2 regions of the Enterobacter sp. JBIWA008 genome follow, and region 1 is predicted to be linked to the other one. Evidence: predicted binding sites of a transcription regulator. Region 1 holds the regulator's gene; the other holds the start of a gene.
What was found. Region 1 encodes CRP, which controls carbon source genes, mostly activating them, when cyclic AMP is high. Its sites were predicted from a motif close to ATGTGANNNNNNTCACAT; they were not measured.
Positions count from the first base shown of each region.

Region 2: hpt (hypoxanthine phosphoribosyltransferase) is a predicted target of CRP. The motif match lies at 7,110-7,127, and genes of this name have one in related genera.

Region 1 is NZ_CP074149.1:4,424,835-4,436,661, forward strand. It holds gene KGP24_RS21555 (AEC family transporter) at 1-694, opposite strand, end outside; gene mdcE (biotin-independent malonate decarboxylase subunit gamma) at 823-1,623, opposite strand; gene KGP24_RS21565 (biotin-independent malonate decarboxylase subunit beta) at 1,623-2,456, opposite strand; gene mdcC (malonate decarboxylase acyl carrier protein) at 2,449-2,748, opposite strand; gene KGP24_RS21575 (triphosphoribosyl-dephospho-CoA synthase) at 2,758-3,615, opposite strand; gene mdcA (malonate decarboxylase subunit alpha) at 3,615-5,270, opposite strand; gene KGP24_RS21585 (hydrolase) at 5,499-6,521, shown strand; gene KGP24_RS21590 (YheU family protein) at 6,518-6,736, shown strand; gene KGP24_RS21595 (phosphoribulokinase) at 6,767-7,636, shown strand; gene KGP24_RS21600 (OsmC family protein) at 7,703-8,035, opposite strand; gene crp (cAMP-activated global transcriptional regulator CRP) at 8,419-9,051, shown strand; gene KGP24_RS21610 (YccS/YhfK family putative transporter) at 9,109-11,196, shown strand; gene KGP24_RS21615 (aspartate aminotransferase family protein) at 11,193-11,827, opposite strand, start outside.
Region 2 is NZ_CP074149.1:837,124-848,950, forward strand. It holds gene acnB (bifunctional aconitate hydratase 2/2-methylisocitrate dehydratase) at 1-153, shown strand, start outside; gene yacL (protein YacL) at 344-706, shown strand; gene speD (adenosylmethionine decarboxylase) at 738-1,532, opposite strand; gene speE (polyamine aminopropyltransferase) at 1,533-2,402, opposite strand; gene KGP24_RS03995 (YacC family pilotin-like protein) at 2,517-2,864, opposite strand; gene cueO (multicopper oxidase CueO) at 3,010-4,578, shown strand; gene KGP24_RS04005 (glucose/quinate/shikimate family membrane-bound PQQ-dependent dehydrogenase) at 4,657-7,047, opposite strand; gene hpt (hypoxanthine phosphoribosyltransferase) at 7,256-7,792, shown strand; gene can (carbonate dehydratase) at 7,854-8,516, opposite strand; gene KGP24_RS04020 (ABC transporter ATP-binding protein) at 8,624-9,550, shown strand; gene KGP24_RS04025 (ABC transporter permease) at 9,547-10,317, shown strand; gene KGP24_RS04030 (PTS sugar transporter subunit IIA) at 10,422-10,862, shown strand; gene KGP24_RS04035 (polysaccharide deacetylase family protein) at 10,925-11,827, shown strand, end outside.

The DNA.
Region 1 (11,827 bases):
TCTGCAGCTTACGGGCAGAGAGGATCACCCCGGTCAGGAACAGCGCGGCAGCGGTCGCGGACAGTCCCAGCGGTTTAATCGCGGCAAGCACCAGTTCCGGCATTTTGATCCCGATGGCGGAGAGAATCACCCCCAGCAGCGGGCCCATCACGATCGGTTTTTTAATGGAACGCCACATCAGCACCGGCAGCATGGAGAGCGTTGAGCCGGAATTATCCCCCTCGGTACGCGCTTTCTCACGCTCCAGGATCAGAAGGCAGAACGGCGTCATCAGCACTGAGCCACAGGCAATAGAGACCGCCACGGAAAGCGACGTGGACGAGCCTTCACCCAGCACGCTGCCCAGAATCGGCAGTCCAAGCGCCGCGTAGTTCGGTAATGCTACCGTCAGGGTCAGCACGGCCGCGTCCTGCGGGGATTTTTTAAAGACTTTCGTGGCGAGGAAGTAGATGACCGCATAGGTAATCCACATCGCCAGCGTCAGCACCAGAATCAGCGGCGATTGCGCCACGATGCCGGTCCACGGGGTTTGCACGGTGGCGCTGAACAGCGCGGCAGGGAGTGCAAAATCCATCACGAAGATATTCAGCAGGGAAACGTTTTTGTTATCGACCATCTTTGCCTTACCGGCCCAGAATCCCAGCAGCATGATGACGAAAATCGGTGCAAGAGCATGAACAATTACGTAAGTCATAAATCACCTGTAGTAAAAAAAGTTTTAGCACTGGTGCGATGTTTATTATTTTTCAGGATGCAGGCTCCCACGCGGGCGCAGCGGGCGCGCCCACGGGGGTTTGCATCTCTGGCAGGTCTTTTTTTTACTTACCAGCTGGCTCGCATACGTTCGCGCACGAGCGCCGAGCTGCGGCGGTTGTCAGCACCCAGACGATTTTTCAGCGTGGTGTCCTGACGAGCGTCACTGATGGCCTGTTGCAGCGAGGTTTTCACCTGAGCCAGATCGTTATCGGATGGGGCATCCGGATTGCTGATATCCAGCAGGCTGGAGAGCAGCCCCAGCGTGGCGTAGTTGCTGATGTCATACGCCATTGGCGGAATGGTCGCCGCCAGTTTTTCCAGCGCCTCGACGGTACGCAGCGTGATGCGCGCGGCGGACTCTTTGCCCATCGCGTGGATCAGCACGCCTTTGTCGTTAAAGGCGATCAGACGGTTGGCCTGGTAGCCGTGCGCCAGGAACGCACCGGACATCGCCTTACCGACGATCAGGCCAATCACCGGGTGGCCTGCCAGGCGCGCGTTAGCATAGGCAGCAGCGGCTCCTGCCAGCGCCTGATGAATACCAAACGCCTCTTCGCGACGGCCATAGGCCTGGCTTGGGACGTCAATCACCGCCACAATCGGACGTTTAACCGGCTTATCTGCGTCAGCGGCGACGGTTTCGCTGACCACTTTCGCCAGCGTCCATCCTTCCAGCAGGCCGACTTCACCTTTCGCCGCGCGCGGGAAGTGGTTGTTGGCATCCGGCACCACGGCCACAAAGCGCACCGCCTCACCGTTCAGCTCGCCGTCTGCCGCCTGCACGGATGGGCACAGCCCTTCGATACGTTTGGCGTTCGGGGCCAGAGTTTCCAGCCAGAGTTCGCCACGGCTCATTGAATTACTCATCATTTCACCTCCCGGGCAAAAAGCGCGTTAATCTGTTCGGCATCGGCCTGTTTGCGGGTGTCGAAATTCGTCAGGCGGTTCAGGTAATCGTCGTAGTTATCGGTGCGGTGTTTCGCCGGCACGCCTTTCGCAATCGCCTCATTCATCGCTGCCTTAACCGCATTCACGCCGTCGCCCACCAGCGCATCCACCAGGCCGCTTTGATAGCGCACTTCGCCGCCGGTCATGCTCCAGATAAACGGACGGTCGCGGGAGTCGTACTCTTCGATGCCCGCCTCCTGCTCGATAACCTGCGGGCCGTTGAGGCCAAGACGCGCTTCGCGGGTCACAATCAGGTAGCTGCACAGCGCTGCCGCAATGGACATCCCGCCGAAGCAGCCCACGGTCCCGGCCACAATCCCGATGACGGGCGTGTAGCGACGCAGGTCTACAATCGCCGCGTGGATATCGGCAATCGCCGCCAGACCGAGGTTAGCTTCCTGCAGACGCACGCCGCCGGTTTCGAGGCACAGCACGGCCTGAGTCGGAATGCCGTTGCGGTTATCTTCCGCCGCCAGCTCCAGCGCTGCTGCCATTTTGGCACCGGACACCTCGCCCATGCTGCCGCCCTGGAACGCGCCTTCAATCGCGACCACGACCGCAGGCTGACCGTTGATGGTGCCTTTCGCCACCACCATGCCGTCATCGGCCTGCGGAACAATGCCCTGTGGCCCAAGCCACGGAGAGATAATACCTTCAAACGGATCCAGCAGTTCGCGGTAGCTGCCGTCATCCAGCAGGGCCTGCGCGCGCTGGCGCGCTTTTAATTCGATAAAGCTGCTGTCATCACGCATGGCTCACCCCCTCAAAAACCTGTTCGATGCGAATGCGGGCCACGCCCGGCGTCGCGCCGAAGTCATGAATAGTCAGTTTGCCTGCAGGCAGGCTGCTGACGGTTTGCAGGCGGTTGAACAGCGCCTCCCAGCGACCACGGCTGTTGTCGACTGAGGTGGTGATATCAATGGTTAACGTCTGGCCCGGTTCGGCGGTGAAGAGCACCTCCATATCCCCGGAGCCGACTACCCCCGCCAGCGCCCTGCCGCTTAACGCGCGGCTGGCTGGCACGGTCAATGTGATTTTTTCCATAACATCCTCTTAATGCTTTGAATAAGGCGATTCGACGCGGTCAAGAAACAGCGTGGCGGCAAGCAGGTCGGCAGCACCGCCTGGGGAGGCGTTTAGCGCCAGCATCTGACGGTCTAAGTTCGCCAGCGCCTGCTGGCCTTCGGGCGTTGCACAACCTCCGGCGTTCAGTACCGCACGGGCGCCGTCCTGCATGGCGTCCAGTCCCTTCAGCCCGGCGCGCGACAGCACGCAGGTGTCGGTGAGTGAGGTCATGATCGCCATCAGCGCGTCGAGCCTGGCCTGCGTTTCGCTGCTGCCGTTGAGGCGGCTGAGGCGAAGCTGCGGCAATGCGCGCTGCATAACGTGCGGGAACGCCTGCTGCGCTTCTTCACGCGCGCCCGGCACGCGGTAGCGGTGCGTGACGCGTAAACCCTTACTGAACACTTTCGGCGCCGCGTCATCCGGCAGCTTCGCCAGCTGCGCGGCGGTGCTGGCGACGTCTTGCGCCCTGGCATCGCCACCCAGCATCGCCACCGCGCTGACCAGCAACCCCAGCGCCCAAATCGCGCCGCGATGGGTGTTTACGCCACAGGTTGCAGTCATCATCTGCTGCTCGCCTTCGCGACCAAGTCGCCCGACGGTTTGCCGAAGTGCGATATCTGCCGGGCGCTGCCAGCTTTGCAGCGCCAGCGCCTGAAACGTCGGGGTCAGGCTGTGCGCGGAGCGCTCCATCAGCGCAAGGGATAAATCGTGGTGCGCGCCACTCCCCCGACTGTCCACCAGACCGGGCTTCGGGCTTAAACGTGCTTCGTCAATCAGACACTGCGTGGCGGTTCGCGCCAGCCATTCGGCACCGCCTTCAACCTGAATCTGGGGCAGAAGTTTCATTACCAGCTCCGGAATTTCGCAGGTGGGTTGTAGAGACCGCCGGACCACTCAACGAGGTCTGACACGCTGCCTGCCGCCAGCAGAGAGCGGGTGGCGTCGGTGCGGCGAATGCCCAAATCTTCCGGATAGACAACCTTGCCGCTCTGGCGCAGTTCCGCCACGCGTTTAGCATCCACGCCCAGGCCGATATCGGTGATCCCCGCAACAGCGGCGACCATGGCACGACGCTCTTCCAGATCTTTCGCCCGGTAGAGGTAGGCAATCCCCTCTTCCGTCAGCACATGCGTCACGTCATCGCCGTAAATCATGACCGGCGCCAGCGGCATACCCGAGGCTTTCGCCACGTCAATGGCATCAAGTTTTTCCACGAAGGTCGGCTTCACGCCTGCCTGGAAAGTTTCCACCATCTGCACGACGAGTTTTTTACCGCGCTGCATTGGGTCAGGTTCGGTGATCATGTTCAGCCAGGCCGGTGTGGCGTGGCGACGACCGTGTGGGTCGTGCCCCATGTTTGGCGCACCGCCGAAGCCGGAAAGACGACCGCGGGTCACCGTTGAGGAGTTGGCATAACCGTCAACCTGCAGGGTCGAGCCGATAAACATATCGACCGCATACTGGCCTGCCAGCTGGCAGAAGGCGCGGTTGGAACGCATGGAGCCGTCGGCACCGGTAAAGAACACGTCCGGACGGGCGCGGATGTACTCTTCCATCCCCAGCTCGCCGCCGAAGCAGTGCACGCTTTCCACCCAGCCGCTTTCAATGGCGGGGATCAGCGTCGGATGCGGGTTCAGCGTCCAGTGTTTACAGATTTTACCCTTCAGGCCGAGCTGTTCGCCGTAGGTGGGCAGCAGCAGCTCAATCGCCGCGGTGTTAAAGCCAATACCGTGGTTCAGGGACTGCACCTGGTGCTCCGCGTAGATGCCTTTGATCGCCATCATCGCCATCAGGATGTGTTCCTGCTTAATCAGGCGCGGGTCGCGGGTAAACAGCGGTTCGATAAAGAACGGCTTATCGGCAACCACCACGAAGTCGATCCACGAGCCAGGGATATCCACGCGCGGCAGGTCACACTCGTCGTCCACCAGCTCGTTCACCTGCGCGATGACGATGCCGTCGTGGAACGCGGCGGCTTCCACCAGCGCCGGGGTATCTTCGGTGCTCGCCCCGGTGTAGAGGTTGCCTTTGCGGTCCGCTTTAAACCCGGCAATCAGCGCCACGTTGGGCGAAAGGTCGACGTAGAGGCGTGAGTAAAGTTCGATGTAGGTGTGAATCGCACCGATTTCGAGCTGACCGTCTTCCAGCAGCTGCGAAATACGCAGGCTTTGCGTCCCGGAGAAGGAGAAGTCCAGCTTGCGGGCGATGCCTTTCTCGAAGATATCAAGATGCTCGCTGCGCCCGACGCTCGGCATGATCATATGCAGGTCGTGGACAATTTGCGGGTTCACTTCGGCCAGCGAGCGGGAAAGAAAATCCGCCTGCTTCTGGTTGTTACCTTCCAGAACGACCTTATCGCCAGGCGCGATTAATTTTTCCAGCATGGCGACAAGATCGCCGGTTGGCAGTACCTTGCCCTGCACCGGTACGGAGGCCAGACGACGCGCTTTTTCACTGCGTCGCGTGTTCCATTGCCGGGTGGGTGTTTGCCCAGATAACATTATTAACCTCCTGATTCAGCTAATCATTTTGATTTGCTTAACGTTGAGTAAAGTGTGCGCTCTGGTGAGAAAGGCATCAATTAAGCGTAGAGCTAAATCATTAGCCTGAGAGTAATAATCAAGGTAAAGATTTGTGATCGGGATCAGTTCATGTTTCGGAAAACCAGGCTAAACGGGGTACAATTCGGAAAGTACCGTAAATTTCCGACAAGAATCAGCATCGCGCTTATGACCCAAATCATTCCATCAGACTTCGACATTGCGGCCGAAGACAGCACTGAGTTCGTGCCTATGCGCGGCGTGGCCAATCCCCATTTGCAGACCATGCTGCCGCGACTGATCCGCCGCAAGGTTCAGTTCACCCCGCACTGGCAACGGCTTGACCTGCCAGACGGTGATTTTCTGGATCTCGCCTGGAGCGAAGCGCCTGAACAGGCTCGCCATAAGCCGCGTCTGGTGGTCTTTCACGGTCTGGAAGGCAGCCTGCACAGCCCGTATGCGCATGGGTTAATTGAAGCGGCAAAAGCGCGCGGCTGGCTCGGCGTGGTGATGCATTTTCGCGGCTGCAGCGGCGAACCGAATCGTCAGAAACGCATTTATCACTCGGGTGAAACCGAAGACGGGACGTGGTTTTTACACTGGCTGCGGGAAAATCATGGCACCGTGCCAACCGCCGCCGTGGGCTACTCGCTGGGTGGAAACATGCTGGCCTGTCTGCTGGCTAAAGAGGGCGAAAGCGTACCGCTGGATGCCGCCGTCATTGTCTCCGCGCCGTTTATGCTGGAGCAGTGCAGTTACCACATGGATAAAGGCTTTTCCCGCGTCTATCAGCGCTACCTGCTCAACCTGCTGAAGGCCAACGCGGCGCGCAAGCTGAAGGCCTACCCGGATACCCTGCCGGTAAGCCTGCGCCAGCTGAAAAAGGTGCGCCGTATCCGCGAGTTCGACGACCTGATCACCGCGAAAATCCACGGCTTCGCCGATGCGATTGACTATTATCGTCAGTGCAGCGCTATGCCGCTGCTCAGCAAAATCACGCAGCCAACGCTGATTATTCATGCCAAAGATGACCCGTTTATGGATCATCACTCGATCCCCGCTCAGGAATTCCTGCCCGACAACGTTCACTATCAGTTGACCGAGCACGGCGGCCACGTCGGGTTTATCGGCGGCACGCTGCGCCGCCCGAAAATGTGGCTTGAGGCGCGTATTCCTGACTGGCTAACCCCTTATCTGGACGGTGCAAAATGATTATTCCCTGGCAGGATCTGGCGCCCATTACGCTCGATAATCTTATTGAAAGCTTTGTATTACGCGAAGGCACCGATTATGGTGAACAGGAACGCTCGCTTGAGCAAAAGGTCAACGATGTTAAGCGCCAGCTGAAAAGCGGCGACGTGGTGCTGGTGTGGTCAGAACTGCATGAGACGGTCAATATCATGCCCCGCAACGCGTTTCACGGCTGATCTTCCACCCTTTTCAGTCAGGGAGTTGCTATGTCTGCCAGACATCCGGTTATTGCCGTTACGGGGTCGAGTGGTGCGGGAACCACCACCACCAGCCTCGCATTTCGCAAGATTTTCGCCCAGCTGAATCTCCGTGCGGCGGAGGTCGAAGGCGACAGTTTTCACCGCTACACGCGTCCGGAGATGGACATGGCCATCCGTAAGGCGCGCGATCTGGGTAAACACATCAGCTACTTCGGCCCGGAAGCCAATGACTTCGGCCTGCTGGAACAAACCTTTATAGAGTACGGTCAGAGCGGCAAAGGGCAGTCCCGCAAGTATCTGCATACCTATGACGAAGCCGTACCCTGGAATCAGGTGCCGGGCACCTTTACCCCGTGGCAGCCGCTGCCGGAACCCACCGACGTCCTTTTTTACGAAGGATTGCACGGTGGCGTGGTCACCCCTCAACACGACGTGGCGCGTCACGTGGATCTGCTGGTCGGCGTGGTTCCTATCGTTAACCTGGAGTGGATCCAGAAGCTGACGCGCGACATGAGCGAGCGCGGCCATTCGCGAGAGGCGGTGATGGACTCAGTGGTGCGCTCCATGGAGGATTACATTAACTTCCTGACGCCGCAGTTCTCCCGCACCCATATCAACTTCCAGCGCGTGCCGACGGTGGACACCTCCAACCCGTTTGCCGCCAAAAGCATCCCGTCGCTGGATGAGAGCTTTGTGGTGATCCATTTCCGCAACCTCGACGGTATTGATTACCCCTGGCTGCTGGCCATGCTGCAGGGCTCGTTTATTTCGCACATGAATACGTTAGTGGTGCCGGGCGGTAAAATGGGGCTGGCGATGGAGCTCATCATGACGCCGCTGGTGGAGCGACTGATGGAAGGGAAGCAGATAGCGTGAACATGTTCCCTCTCCCAGTGGGAGAGGGTTAGAGTGAGGGCATCAACACGCACGATGCCCCATTAATTAGCCCTCGATCACTTCATACGAATGCGTGATTTTTACCGCTTTCTCCAGCATTAACGCCACAGAGCAGTACTTCTCCGCAGACAGGTCCACCGCACGCGAGACCGCCGCGTCTTTCAGCTCTTTACCGGTGACCACAAAGTGCAGGTTAATATGGGTGAACAGGCGTGGCGCCTCTTCGCGACGCTCTGACGTGAGTTTGACCTCACAATCCGTCACGTCATGACGACCTTTTTGCAGAATCGACACCACGTCAATGGCGCTGCATCCACCTGCCGCCATCAGCACCATTTCCATTGGGCTTGGCGCTTTATCGCCGGAGTTGCCGTCCATCAAAATCTGGTGTCCTGACGCGGACTAGCCCAGGAACGTTAAACCTTCAACCCATTTCACGCGCGCTTGCATATTCTTAAACTCCAACGTTGCATTTTTGGTGACAGATTACGCGTGCGTTACATTTCTCGCAATGGAAGGCGACCTGCATCATGCTGAAGCGAGACACCAGGAGACACGCGGCGAAAGCTATGCTAAAACACTCTGGATGCTACAGTAATACATTGACGTTACACATGTATGCAGAGGACATCAAACTTTACTGGCTGCGAAACGTTACGGTAGCCGACTTCCCAGGGTATGGGTAAGAATTCGATTGCAACCCCAGAGTCCGGATGCATCTGATGACTCTGGTGACAGCTTATAACAGAGGATAACAGCGCATGGTGCTTGGCAAACCGCAAACAGACCCGACTCTCGAATGGTTCTTGTCTCATTGCCACATTCATAAGTACCCATCAAAGAGCACGCTGATTCACCAGGGTGAAAAAGCGGAAACGTTGTATTACATCGTTAAAGGCTCGGTGGCAGTGCTGATCAAAGATGAAGAAGGGAAAGAGATGATCCTTTCTTATCTGAACCAGGGCGATTTCATCGGTGAACTGGGCCTGTTTGAAGAAGGCCAGGAACGTAGCGCCTGGGTTCGAGCAAAGACAGCATGTGAAGTGGCTGAAATTTCTTACAAGAAGTTCCGTCAGCTGATTCAGGTTAACCCTGATATCCTGATGCGTCTTTCTTCCCAGATGGCGCGCCGTCTCCAGGTCACCTCAGAGAAAGTGGGCAACCTCGCCTTCCTGGACGTGACTGGCCGCATCGCACAAACCCTGCTGAACCTGGCGAAACAGCCAGACGCAATGACCCACCCGGACGGCATGCAAATTAAAATTACCCGTCAGGAAATTGGTCAGATCGTCGGTTGCTCCCGCGAAACAGTGGGCCGTATCCTGAAAATGCTGGAAGATCAAAACCTGATCTCCGCCCACGGTAAAACCATCGTGGTCTACGGAACGCGTTAATTCCGCTTAAACGGCGTGCCATCGCAAGGTGTCACGCCGTTTTTGTCTCTACTCCCCATGTGGCGCAGGCTGATCTATCACCCGGAAGTTAACTACGCACTGCGACAAACGCTGGTGTTGTGTCTTCCTGTGGCCATAGGCCTGATCCTCGGACATCTTCAGCAAGGCCTGCTGTTTTCCCTCGTGCCCGCCTGCTGCAACATCGCCGGTCTGGACACGCCGCATAAGCGCTTTTTCAAACGACTGATTATCGGTGGCTGCCTGTTTGCCGGCTGCAGCCTCGCCGTACAGCTTTTACTGGCCCGGGATATCCCGCTGCCGCTGATCCTGACCGTGCTGGCAATGACCCTCGGCGTCACGGCAGAAATCAGTTCGCTGCACGCCCGCCTGCTTCCCGCTTCGCTGATTGCGGCCATCTTCACGTTGAGCCTCGCCGGGAACATGCCGGTGTGGGAGCCGCTGCTGATCTACGCCCTGGGGACACTGTGGTACGGGCTGTTCAACTGGTTCTGGTTCTGGCTGTGGCGCGAACAGCCGCTGCGTGAATCCCTGAGCCTGCTCTATGTGCAGCTTGCGGATTACTGCGAGGCCAAATACACCCTGCTCACCCAGCATACCGATCCGGAAAAATCCTTACCGCCCCTGCTGACGCGCCAGCAGAAGGTGGTGGATCTGATAAGCCAGTGCTATCAACAGCTGCATATGCTTGCCGCCAACAAGAACCACGAGTACAAACGGCTGCTGCGCACCTTCCAGGTCGGGCTGGATCTGCAGGAGCATATCTCCGTTAGCCTGCACCACCCGCAGGAGGTGCAAAAGCTGGTCGAGCGCAGCCATGCCGAAGCGGTGATCCGCTGGAACGCCCAGACCGTGTCCGCACGCCTGCGCGTGCTGGCCGATGATATTCTCTATCACCGCTACCCGACGCGCTTTAACATGGATAAGCAGCTGGGCGCGCTGGAGAAAATCGCCCGTCAGCATCCGGATAACCCGGTCGGCCATTTTGCCGCCTGGCACTTCAGCCGCATCGCTCGCGTGCTGCGCACGCAACGCCCGCTTTATCCCCGCGACCTGATGGCGGATAAGCAGAAACGTCTTCCGTTATTGCCCGCGCTCAGAAGCTATCTGTCTCTTAAATCGTCCGCCCTGCGCAACGCCGCCAGGATTAGCGTTATGCTCAGTACCGCCAGCCTGATGGGCATGGCGCTGCATCTGCCGAAACCGTACTGGATCTTAATGACCGTGCTGTTTGTCACCCAGAACGGCTACGGCGCCACGCGGGTGCGCATTCTGCATCGAGCTGGGGGAACGATGGCCGGGCTGATCATTGCGGGCGTGACGCTACACTTCCACGTGCCGGAAGGCTATACCCTGGCAGGGATGCTGGCGATCACGCTGGTGAGCTACCTGATTATCCGCAAAAACTACGGCTGGGCGATGGTAGGCTTTACGGTAACGGCGGTATACACCCTGCAGCTACTCACGCTCAATGGCGAACAGTTTATTGTCGCCAGGCTGATTGATACCCTGATCGGCTGCCTGATTGCCTTTGGCGGCATGGTCTGGCTGTGGCCGCAGTGGCAAAGCGGGCTGCTGCGCCAGAATGCCCACGACGCGCTGGAAGCGGATCAGGAGGCCATCAGGCTGATCCTCAGCGACAATCCTCAACCGACGCCGCTGGCCTGGCAGCGAATGAAGGTCAACCAGGCGCACAACGCCCTGTTTAACTCGCTCAACCAGGCGATGCAGGAGCCGGGCTTTAACTCGCACTATCTGGCAGATATGAAGCTCTGGGTGACGCACAGCCAGTTTATCGTCGAACACATCAACGCCATGACCACGCTGGCGCGCGAGCACACGATGCTGACGCCGGATCTGGCGCAGCGCTATTTGCAGTCTTGTGAAATTGCGTTGCAGAGGTGTCAACAGCGTCTGGAGTATGACGCGCCGGGTGAGTCGGGAGATTCGAATATTCTGGAAGCGCCGGAGACGTTGACCCACGGCCCAATGAGCACCCTGGAGCAGCATTTGCAGCGCGTACTGGGGCATCTGAACACCATGCACACCATTTCGTCGGTGGCATGGCGTCAGCGTCCACATCACGGGGTTTGGTTAATCCGTCGGTTGAAACGAACCGAATATTAGCCTTTAACGATCTTCGCAACCGCTGCGGCAAAGCGGGTTAACCCGTCTTCAATATCCTTATCTTCAACCACCAGCGACGGCGCAAAGCGCATTACGTCCGGCCCGGCATTCAGCACCATCACTCCTTCACGCGCGGCGGCGTGGAGGAAATCACGCGCGCGGCCTTTGTACTGAGGTTTCAGCTCGGCACCAATCAACAGCCCCATCCCACGGATTTCGCTAAACACGTCGTACTGCTCATCAATCTTTTGCAGGTGTTTTACGAACAGCTCGCGCTTCGCGCTAACGCCGTTCAACACCTCCGGCGTATTGATAATGTCGAACGCAGCACCCGCCACGGCGCTCGCCAGCGGGTTACCGCCGTAGGTGGAGCCGTGAGAACCGACGTGGAAAGCGGAGGCGATCTCCTGGGTCGTCAGGACCGCACTCACCGGGAAACCACCGCCGAGCGCTTTGGCGCTGGTCAGAATATCCGGCGTCACGCCGTAGTGCATGTAGGCAAACAGATCGCCGGTACGCCCCATCCCACACTGTACTTCATCAAAGACCAGCAGCGCCTGATGCTCGTCGCACAGCTCGCGCAGCCCTTTCAGAAATTCCGGTGTTGCCGCCGTCACGCCGCCTTCACCCT
Region 2 (11,827 bases), 1.2 Mb from region 1:
CTGATTGGCAAACTGCCAACGCCGGAAGAGTACCAGACCTTTGTGGCTCAGGTGGATAAGACCGCGGTGGATACCTATCGCTATCTGAACTTCGACCAGCTCTCTCAGTACACCGAGAAGGCCGACGGGGTTATCTTCCAGACGGCGGTATAAACAGCAAAACCGTCTCCACGAGACGGTTTTTAGTGTTTGCACCCTCTCCCGTGAGAGAGGGACGGGGTGAGGGCATCAGGCCGCAGGGTCTTGCTCTCACCTTTTTATTTTCATTCCTCCTGCCTCTCCCGCTTTTTTTCTTCCTCTCTGCTGCGATAATTACCTTAATGGCTTTGCAGAGGAAAATACTATGGATTACGAATTTCTGCGCGACATCACCGGAGTGGTGAAAGTGCGTATGTCGATGGGCCACGAAGCCGTTGGACACTGGTTTAACGAAGAGGTGAAAGAAAATCTCGCACTTCTTGATGAGGTTGAACAGGCGGCAAATACGGTGAAAGGCAGTGAACGATCCTGGCAGCGCGCCGGGCATGAATATACGCTGTGGATGGACGGTGAAGAGGTCATGGTGCGTGCCAACCAGCTCGAGTTTTCAGGTGACGAGATGGAGGAGGGGATGAGCTACTATGACGAAGAAAGTCTGTCGCTGTGCGGCGTGGAAGACTTCCTTCAGGTCGTGAACGCCTACCGTGACTTCATGAAACAGAAATAACAGACCGGAGCATCCCTGCTCCGGCTTGCTCTTACACGGCCGGAATATTGCGGCCGTAGTAAATCTCGCGCATCTCTTTCCAGAGCAGGTCAGTAATCGCCTTACGCTCTTCTTCGCTCAAATCTTCCGGCTTCGTGTGGAACATATAATGCTTAAGGTCGAATTCCTTAAGTAACATCTTGGTATGGAAGATGTTTTCCTGATAAACGTTCACGTCCATCATGTCGTACAGCGATTTCATGTCTTCGGACATAAAGTTCTGGATGGAGTTGATCTCGTGGTCGATGAAATGCTTCATGCCGTTGATATCGCGGGTAAAACCACGCACGCGATAATCAATGGTGACGATGTCCGATTCCAGCTGGTGGATTAAATAGTTCAGCGCGTTCAGCGGGGAAATCACGCCGCAGGTCGACACTTCAATATCCGCGCGGAACGTGCACAGCCCGCCTTCCGGATGACTCTCCGGGTAGGTGTGCACGCAGATATGGCTTTTATCCAGGTGGGCCACGACCACTTCCGGCAGCGGGCCCGGATGTTCAGTTTTGTCGATAAGCTTCGGGTCGACCGGCTCTTCGCTGACCAGAATAGTCACGCTGGCGCCCTGAGGTTCATAATCCTGTCGGGCGATGTTCAGGATGTTTGCGCCGATAATGGAACAGGTTTCTGACAGGATCTCGGTCAGACGGTTGGCGTTGTAGAGTTCGTCGATATAGGCGATGTAACCATCGCGTTCTTCCGCTGTTTTGGCATAGCAGATATCGTAAATACAAAAACTCAGGCTTTTCGTCAGGTTGTTAAAGCCATGCAGTTTAAGCTTTTTCAATTAGCTCACCCCCTTAGTGGATAATGCGTCTTGCAGGTACTGCGGCAGAGCAAACGCTGCGGTATGGATAGCCGGATTGTAGTATCGGCACTGAAGACCGGCCTGATGGAAGCGGGCCTGAATAATTTCGGTGGAGAGGTGGCGTAATACGTCGTTATCCGTCGCCCAGGCAAAGGTCATGATTCCGCCGTAGTACGTCGGAATGGCCGCCTGATAGAAGCTGACGTCATCGAAATAGGTACTCAGCTTGCGATGGCTGTCGAGCGCTTCATCCTGCTGCAGGAAGCAGACGCCATTTTGTGCGACAAAAATCCCACCCGGGTTCAGGCAGCGCTTGCAGCCTTCGTAGAAGGAGGAGGTGAACAGCGACGCGCCAGGACCGATAGGGTCGGTGCAGTCGGAGATAATAACGTCAAAGGTCTGCGAGGTCTGGTTAACAAAGTTAACGCCGTCGTCAATCACCAGGCTAAAGCGCGGATCGTCATAGCTACCGGCATTGTGGTTGGGCAGGAACTGGCGGCAGAAAGAGACGACGCCCGCATCGATTTCCACCATGGTGATGGTTTCAATGGAACGATGGCGGGATACTTCACGCAGCATTGCGCCGTCGCCGCCGCCGATAATCAGGACATGCTTCGCGTGACCGTGCGCCAGGAGCGGAACGTGGGTCATCATCTCATGATAGATAAACTCATCTCGCTCGGTGGTTTGCACGACGCCGTCCAGCGCCATGACGCGGCCAAAGGCGGCATTCTCGAAGATGATCAGATCTTGGTGATCGGTTTTCTCATGATAGAGCACGTTATCAACGGCAAAGTACTGACCAAACTGGTCATGCAGTGTTTCATGCCACAACGTGTGGTCGGCCATAGCGAACTCCTCCTGTGTAAACATCCATTACGCTCACAAAAAATGAGCGAAACATGATAGCTAACTCTAACCGTGGTTGCACGGCCAGAGGTTCAACAGGGGGCGTCGGGAAGGTTATTTGACGTAGGCGAGCAGGCTGAGTGAGTCGCGAGCCAGCGCTTTGCATTTTTTGGCAGTGGGAATACCAATACCGCTCAAGTCACGGTAGCTGTCTTCGCCGAGCGCCTTCATGTCGAAGCTGTCGTAGTTGCTGAGATCCCACTGGTTCTGCTGGGCAAAAAAGACCAGCGCGCGGCGAATTTGCCCGTTGGGTAAATTCTGGTAGCCACAATCATTTTTCAGGAATACAAAAACCGCCGTTAAATCGGCCATATCTTCCGCTTCATTTTCACTTAGCGCATAGCTGTTCGCACACATTGCCATCAGGCTACCGAACAAAATTGTCCTGAAAAACGTCTTCATTGCTTCTACCACTTCTTCACGGAAAATTAACGTTAGCATACTTGATGCCAGTGCGACGATCTTTATTATTGCCGCCTGACTTGACCTTCCGGTAAGGGGAGGGTTTATGCTCAAAAGATCGCCTGCTGGAAATAAGGAAATGAACATGCAACGTCGTGATTTTTTAAAATATTCCGCTGTGCTGGGGGCTGCCAGCGCATTACCACTCTGGAGCCGCTCGGTTTTCGCGGCCGACAGGCCTGCCTTACCCATTCCTGACTTACTGACCGCTGACGCCCGCAGCCGTATTCAGCTTGTGGTTCAGGCGGGTAAAACGACGTTCGGCGAGCACAACGCCACGACGTGGGGTTATAACGGTAATCTGCTCGGCCCGGCGCTTCAGCTACGTAAAGGGAAAGCGGTGACGGTGGATATCCACAACACGCTCGCCGAAGAGACGACGCTGCACTGGCACGGACTGGAGGTTCCGGGCGAGGTGGACGGCGGGCCGCAGGGCGTCATCAAAGCGGGCGGCACGCGTAGCGTCACCTTTACGCCCGTTCAGCGCGCGGCGACCTGCTGGTTCCATCCGCATCAGCATGGCAAAACGGGCCATCAGGTGGCGATGGGGCTGGCGGGGCTGGTACTGATTGAAGACGACGAAAGCCGCCTGCTGCGCCTCCCGAAACAGTGGGGCATCGACGACGTACCGGTGATTGTGCAGGACAAGAAATTCAACGCTGACGGGCAAATTGACTACCAGCTGGACGTGATGAGCGCGGCGGTAGGCTGGTTTGGCGACACGTTGCTGACCAACGGCGCCATTTACCCTCAGCATGTCGCGCCGAAAGGCTGGCTGCGCCTGCGCCTGCTCAACGGCTGTAACGCACGCTCGCTGAATTTTGCCGCCAGCGATAAACGCCCGCTGTATGTGGTGGCAAGCGACGGCGGCCTGCTGCCGGAGCCTTTGAAAGTGAGCGAGCTGCCGATGCTCATGGGCGAACGCTTTGAGGTGCTGGTGGATATCAGCGACGGCAAGCCGTTTGACCTCGTGACGCTGCCGGTGAGCCAGATGGGCATGGCGGTCGCGCCGTTTGATAAGCCGCATCCGGTGCTGCGTATTCAGCCGCTGCTGGTGACTGCATCCGGCACGCTGCCTGATACGTTAACCACTTTGCCAGCCCTCCCGCCGCTGGAGGGGCTTACGCAGCGCAAGCTGCAGCTCTCCATGAATCCGATGCTTGATATGATGGGCATGCAGGCGCTGATGGCGAAATATGGCGATAAGGCGATGGCGGGGATGCACCACGGCCAGATGATGGGCCACATGAATATGGACCACGGCAAAATGGGCGGCATGGGGAACATGAATCACGGCGACCATGGCTTTGATTTCCACAACGCCAACATGATCAACGGTAAAGCGTTCGACATGAATACGCCAATGTTTGCTGCGGCAAAGGGTCAGTATGAGCGCTGGGTGATTTCGGGCGAAGGGGACATGATGCTGCATCCGTTCCACATCCACGGCACCCAGTTCCGCATTCTGTCTGAAAACGGCAAAGCGCCGGAGGCGCACCGCGCGGGCTGGAAAGATACGGTGAGAGTGGAAGGCGGCGTGAGCGAGGTGCTGGTGAAGTTTGACCACGATGCGCCGAAAGAGTTTGCCTATATGGCGCACTGCCACCTGCTGGAGCATGAGGATACGGGGATGATGTTGGGGTTCACTGTTTAAAACAGTGTGGCCTGATCCCCTCTCCCACAGGGAGAGGGAACAAATATAAAAACGGCAACCGAAGTTGCCGTTTTGCTTTTATTTGCCTTCGTCAGGCAGCGCATACGCGACAATATAGTCGCCCATCTTCGTGCCAAACGAACCATGACCGCCGGCAGAGATGACAACGTACTGCTTGCCATTCACTTCATAGGTCATCGGCGTGGCCTGTCCACCTGCCGGCAGGCGGCCTTGCCACAGTTTTTCACCGTTGGTCATGTTGTACGCGCGCAGGTAGTTGTCTGCGGTTGCCGCGATGAACAGCACGTTACCGGCGGTGGAAATTGGGCCACCCAGCATCGGCATACCCATATTGAACGGCACCGGAACCGGCATCGGGAACGGCATGCTGTCCTGCGGCGTACCAATACGTTTTTTCCACACGATCTGGTTGGTTTTCAGATCCAGACCGGAGATATAACCCCAGGCAGGCTGTTTACACGGCAGACCAAACGGAGACAGGAACGGGTTCAGCGTCACGCCAAACGGTACGCCGTACTGCGGCTGAATGCCGGCTTCGGTACCGCTGCCTTTCGCGTCTTTCGGCTGCTCCATTGGGTTGCCCGGACCGCGTGGGATCAGGCGGGAAACGAACGGCAGCGCCATCGGGTTGGCAATCGCCACCTGACGGTTCGGGTCAACGGAGATCCCGCCCCATTCGAACATCCCCAGGTTACCCGGGAAGACCAGCGTGCCCTGCTCAGAAGGCGGCGTGAAGATGCCCTCATAGCGCAGCTGGTGGAACATCACGCGGCACACCAGCTGGTCAAACATGGTGGCACCCCACATGTCCGCACCGCTGAGGTCTTTCTTCGGACGGAAGCTCAGGTCAGAGAACGGCTGGGTTTTGCTGACGTAATCGCCTTTAGCCGCGCCCTGCGGAACCGGTTTTTCCGGAGCAGGCACAACCAGCTTGCCGTTGCTGCGATCCAGGACGAAGATGTTACCCGTCTTGGCCGGAGCGTAAATCACCGGCACGGTTTTGCCGTCAACGGTAATGTCCGCCAGCGTCGGCTGGGACGGCATATCCATATCCCACAGATCGTGGTGAACGGTCTGGTAGCTCCATGCCAGCTTGCCGGTGGTCGCATTCAGCGCCACGATAGCGCTCGCATAACGCTCCTGCTCCGGCGTGCGGTTACCGCCCCAGATATCTGGCGTGGTTACGCCCATCGGCAGGTAGACCAGATCCAGCTTCGCGTCATACGCTGCAGGTGCCCAGGAGTTAGGCGAGTTAAAGGTAAAGGTGTGCTCGTCCGACGGGATCGCGTTTGGATCTTTCGCGCCCGGGTCGAAGGCCCACAGCAGTTTACCGGTGTTCACGTCGAAGCCACGGATAACGCCGGAGGTTTCACGCGTGGAGAAGTTATCCGTAACCGAACCGGCAATCACGATGGTTTTATCGGTAATGATTGGCGGAGAGGTGGGCTCATAAAGACCCGGCGTGGTGTCCGGCATGTTGGTCTGCAGGTTCAGAATACCTTTGTTGGCAAAGGTTTCGCACAGCTTGCCCGTTTCGGCGTTGATGGCGAACAGACGGCCATCGTTCACCGGCAGCATAATGCGGCGCGGGCAGTCGGCGATGACTTCCGGGCTGGCATTATCGGCACGCGCTTCGTGGTAAGAGACGCCACGGCAGGTCACGTGCTGGAACGACGGGTTGGAGTTCAGCTGCGGATCGAAGTGCCATTTCTCTTTACCGGTGGCCGCGTCGAGCGCGAACAGACGCTGGTGCGCAGTACACAGGTAGAGCATGTTGCCCACTTTAATCGGGGTCACTTCGTTGGTCAGCTCGCCCGGATCGTTCGGCATCTTCAGGTCGCCGGTACGGAATACCCAGGCTTCTTTAAGGTTTTTAACGTTGTCCGCGTTGATCTGCTTAAGCGGGGAGTAACGCTGACCTTCCTGGTTACGACCATAGGCCGGCCAGTCACCGTCAGCGACCTGGGAGATAGCTGCTGCAGGCGTGGATTCCGCGTTCAGCGTACCGTTGATCTCCTGTGGGTCGTTAAAGCCGGCCCAGGTCAGAATGCCGCCGGTAATCAGCAGGGCAACAACCAGGCCTGCTACCGCACCGCTGGAAGGCACAATCAGGCGACGCCAGACAAACGGTAGGATCAGCCAGATACCGAAGAAGACCAGGATGTCGCTACGCGGCGTCAGTGCCCAGAAGTCGAACCCGACTTCCCAGACGCCCCAGATCATGGTGGCAAGAAGGAGTGCGGCATACAGCCACAGTGCAGATTGTTTTCTACGCAACAGCAGGACGGTTACGGCAACCATAACCAGACCCGCAATCGGGTAGTACCAGGAGCCGCCTAAAGCGACCAGCCAGACGCCACCGATTAACAGATACAGCGCGCAGAAGGCTGCGAACGCTGCTGTTAATGTCACCAGTAGACGCGGCTGTTTAGAGTGTGTTTCAGCCATAGAAAGTGTACTCGTCAGTTTTTGTTAATAATTTGCTAGCAACTAATTATAGGTATTAACAAGTGTGATCGGAATCACAATATTTGCTTTTTATAACTCATACGCCAGGGTTATCCATTTGCTGATATAATGGCTGGCTTGCGTATCGATGCCGGAGATGAATTCATCCGCATTGAGAGATTTTCATTAAAATCATTTGGTTAGTAATATGAAACATACTGTTGAAGTGATGATCCCGGAAGCCGAGATCAAAGCGCGTATCGCCGAACTGGGTCATCAAATCACCGAACATTACAAGGACAGCGGCAGCGAAATGGTGCTGGTCGGTCTGTTGCGCGGCTCTTTCATGTTCATGGCAGACCTGTGCCGTGAAGTGCATGTGCCCCATGAGGTCGATTTTATGACCGCCTCCAGCTACGGCAGCGGCATGTCTACAACCCGTGATGTGAAAATCCTGAAAGATCTGGATGAAGATATTCGTGGCAAAGATGTGTTGATCGTTGAGGACATTATCGACTCCGGCAACACGCTTTCAAAAGTGCGTGAGATCCTGAGCCTGCGCGAGCCGAAATCACTGGCGATTTGTACGCTGCTGGATAAGCCCGACCGCCGTGAAGTGCAGGTACCGGTAGAGTTTGTTGGCTTCTCCATCCCGGACGAATTCGTGGTGGGTTACGGCATTGACTACGCACAGCGTTATCGTCATCTGCCGTATGTTGGGAAAGTGGTATTGCTGGACGAGTAATTACGGGCTGATGCCCTCACCCCGGCCCTCTCCTACAGGGAGAGGGAGAAAATCCCCGGCTTTATTTATGGTTCACATGCTTAAGCTGAAGGTTGGCTATCCCCGAACGATAACGCTGCTCCAGCGTTTCGCGGTTGGTGGCGGTGACTTCCAGATTACGCAGCAGACCATCGTGAATGCCGTACGCCCAGCCGTGGATAGAGACCTTCTGCCCGCGTTTCCACGCCGATTGCATGATCGTTGAGTGGCCGAGGTTATACACCTGCTCCATCACGTTGAGTTCGCAGAGGGTATCCATGCGACGCTCCTGCGGCATTTCGCCCAGCAGTGAGCTATGTTTGAACCAGATATCGCGGATGTGCAGTAGCCAGTTATCAATGAGCCCCAGTTCCGTGTTTTCAACCGCCGCCTGCACGCCGCCGCAGCCATAATGGCCGCAAATGATGATGTGCTCGACTTGCAGAACGTCCACGGCATACTGAACAACAGAAAGACAGTTAAGATCGGTGTGAATCACGAGATTGGCGACATTGCGATGAACAAACAGTTCGCCGGGTTCAAGGCCGGTCAGGCGCTCCGCCGGTACGCGGCTGTCGGAACATCCAATCCAGAGAAAGCGTGGGTTCTGAGCCTGCGCGAGTTTTCCAAAAAATCCGGGGTCTTCCTCCACCAGCATTTTTGACCATAGTGCATTGTTGCTGATGAGTGTATCTATGTTGTTCATGGAGGTTAGCGACCTGTAACCGAGTTATTGCGTTGCGCTACTATAGGGTAACCCGACTTTTAATGAAACCACACAACGTGTGTAAGAACTGAAGGTAAGTTAATTTCATGGCAATTGCACTGGAGCTTGAGCAGCTTAAAAAAACCTATTCGGGTGGCATTCAGGCGCTACGCGGAATAGATCTTAAAGTAGAGGCCGGCGATTTTTACGCGCTTCTGGGGCCGAACGGGGCGGGGAAATCGACCACCATTGGGATTATCAGCTCGCTGGTCAACAAAACGTCCGGCCGGGTGAGCGTCTTTGGGTACGACCTGCAAAAAGATGTGGTTAACGCCAAGCGCCAGCTGGGGCTGGTTCCGCAGGAGTTCAACTTCAACCCGTTCGAGACGGTGCAGCAAATTGTCGTTAACCAGGCGGGCTATTACGGCGTTGAGCGTAAAGAGGCCCTGGAGCGTAGCGAAAAATACCTTAAGCAGCTCGATCTGTGGGAAAAGCGTAACGAACGCGCGCGCATGTTGTCCGGCGGGATGAAGCGCCGCCTGATGATTGCCCGTGCGCTGATGCACGAGCCAAAACTGCTGATCCTCGATGAACCGACAGCGGGTGTTGATATCGAACTTCGCCGTTCCATGTGGGGCTTCCTGAAAGATCTCAACGACAAAGGCACCACCATTATTCTGACCACCCACTACCTTGAAGAGGCAGAAATGCTGTGCCGCAACATCGGCATCATTCAGCACGGTGAGCTGGTGGAAAACACCTCGATGAAGAATCTGCTCTCCAAGCTGAAATCCGAAACCTTCATTCTCGATCTGGCGGCTAAAAGCGCGCTGCCGAAGCTGGAAGGGTATCAGTATCGCCTGGTGGATACCTCGACGCTGGAGGTGGAAGTGCTGCGCGAGCAGGGGATTAACAGCGTGTTCTCGCAGCTCAGTGCGCAGGGGATTCAGGTCTTAAGTATGCGTAACAAAGCGAACCGACTGGAAGAGCTGTTTGTCTCTCTGGTACATGACAAACAAGGAGACAAGGCATGACGCATCTTTACTGGGTCGCGCTGAAAAGTATCTGGGCGAAAGAGATTAACCGCTTTATGCGTATCTGGGTGCAAACCCTGGTGCCGCCGGTCATCACGATGACGCTCTATTTCATCATCTTCGGTAACCTGATTGGTTCCCGAATTGGTGAGATGCACGGCTTTACCTATATGCAGTTTATCGTGCCGGGCCTGATCATGATGGCGGTGATCACCAACGCCTACGCCAACGTGGCGTCGTCGTTCTTTAGCGCCAAGTTCCAGCGCAATATTGAAGAGCTGCTGGTGGCGCCCGTACCGACGCACGTCATTATTGCCGGCTATGTGGGCGGCGGCGTGGCGCGCGGGCTGTGTGTGGGGATTCTGGTCACGGCGATTTCGCTGTTCTTCGTGCCGTTCCAGGTCCACTCGTGGCTGTTTGTCGCACTGACGCTGCTTCTGACGGCGATCCTGTTCTCGCTGGCCGGTCTGCTGAACGCCGTGTTCGCCAAAACGTTTGACGACATCAGCCTGATCCCGACCTTCGTGCTGACGCCGTTGACCTATCTCGGCGGGGTGTTCTACTCCCTGACGCTGCTGCCACCGTTCTGGCAGGCGCTGTCGCACCTGAACCCGATTGTCTACATGATCAGCGGCTTCCGCTTTGGCTTCCTCGGCATTACCGATGTGCCGCTGTTTACCACGGTGGCGGTGCTGGTGGTGTTCATCATCGCCTTCTACCTGCTGTGCTGGTCTCTGATCCAGCGCGGACGCGGTCTGCGCAGCTAATCTTTTGCCCGGCGACGTTCTGTTTGCCGGGCACTTTCTTTGACAGTTATCACCGCAAGCTAACCTTCACTTCGCTAAACTACTTGCCTGCTAAGGAGGGAGTTATGCTGGGATGGGTTATCACCTGCCACGATGAACAGGCGCAGGAAATGCTGGATAAGCTTGAAGCCAGATTTGGGCCGCTGGTGCAATGCCGGGCGGTAAACTACTGGCGTGGGTTGAGCACCAACATGCTTAGCCGCATGATGTGTGATGCCCTGCATGAAACGGACACCGGTGATGGCGTGATTTTTCTTACCGATAGATCGGGCGCGGCGCCTTATCGCGCAGCCGCTTTGCTGAGCCATAAGCATGCGTGCTGTGAAGTGATCTCGGGTATTAACCTCTCCCTGCTGGCGTTAATGTATCCGCAGCGTGAATCCTTAAGCAGCGCTGAGTTTCGCCAGGCCATCGTGGCACAGGGCGTTCCGGGCGTCAGCAGCTTGTGGCATCAGCAGCAAAAAAATCCTCCTTTCGTCCTGCTCCACGATCTGTATAAGAATTAAACGTTGGTATTGATGTCTCATTTGTTACAATAGCGGCAGTTTTCCGCACCGATTAAGACACCATGCTACCGCGCATTCTTTTCTTGCTATTGATGCTCATTTCCGGCGTCAGCTCAGCCAGTTTACTCAGTCAGCAAACGCTGCCTGCCCAGTACATGCAAACCACCGAAGACGCGGCGATCTGGGCGCAGGTGGGGAACAGCGTGATTAACGTCGGTAACGTGCGCGCCGGGCAGATCCTGGCGGTTGTGCCCGCAGCGGCGGACTACTATGAATTTCGCTTTGGTTTTGGTACGGGCTTTATCGACAAAGGGCACCTGGAACCGGTTCAGGGGAAACAGCGCGTCGAGGACAGCCTCGGGGACCTCAATAAGCCCCTGAGCAATCAGAACCTCATTACCTGGAAAGACACGCCGGTATATAACGCGCCGTCGAGCGGCAGCGCGCCGTTCGGCACATTAAGCGCCAATCTTCGCTATCCGATACTGAACAAACTGAAAGACCGTCTGAATCAGACCTGGTTCCAGATCCGCATCGGCAATCGTCTGGCGTGGATCAGCAGCCTGGATGCGCAGGAAGATAACGGACTTCCGGTTCTGACCTACCATCATATTTTGCGTGATGAAGAAAACACGCGCTTTCGACATACGTCCACGACGACCAGCGTACGTGCGTTCAACAACCAGATGGCCTGGTTACGCGATCAGGGCTATACCACCCTGACGATGTACCAGCTGGAAGGGTACGTGCGTAACAAAATGAACCTGCCTGCAAAATCGGTGGTGATTACCTTTGACGACGGCCTGAAATCCGTCAGCCGCTATGCTTATCCTGTGCTGAAAGAGTACGGCTTTAAGGCTACCGCATTTATTATCTCTTCCCGCATTAAAGGCCACCCACAGAAGTGGGATCCAAAATCGCTGCAGTTTATGAGCGTGCAGGAGATTAAGGGCATTCAGGATGTG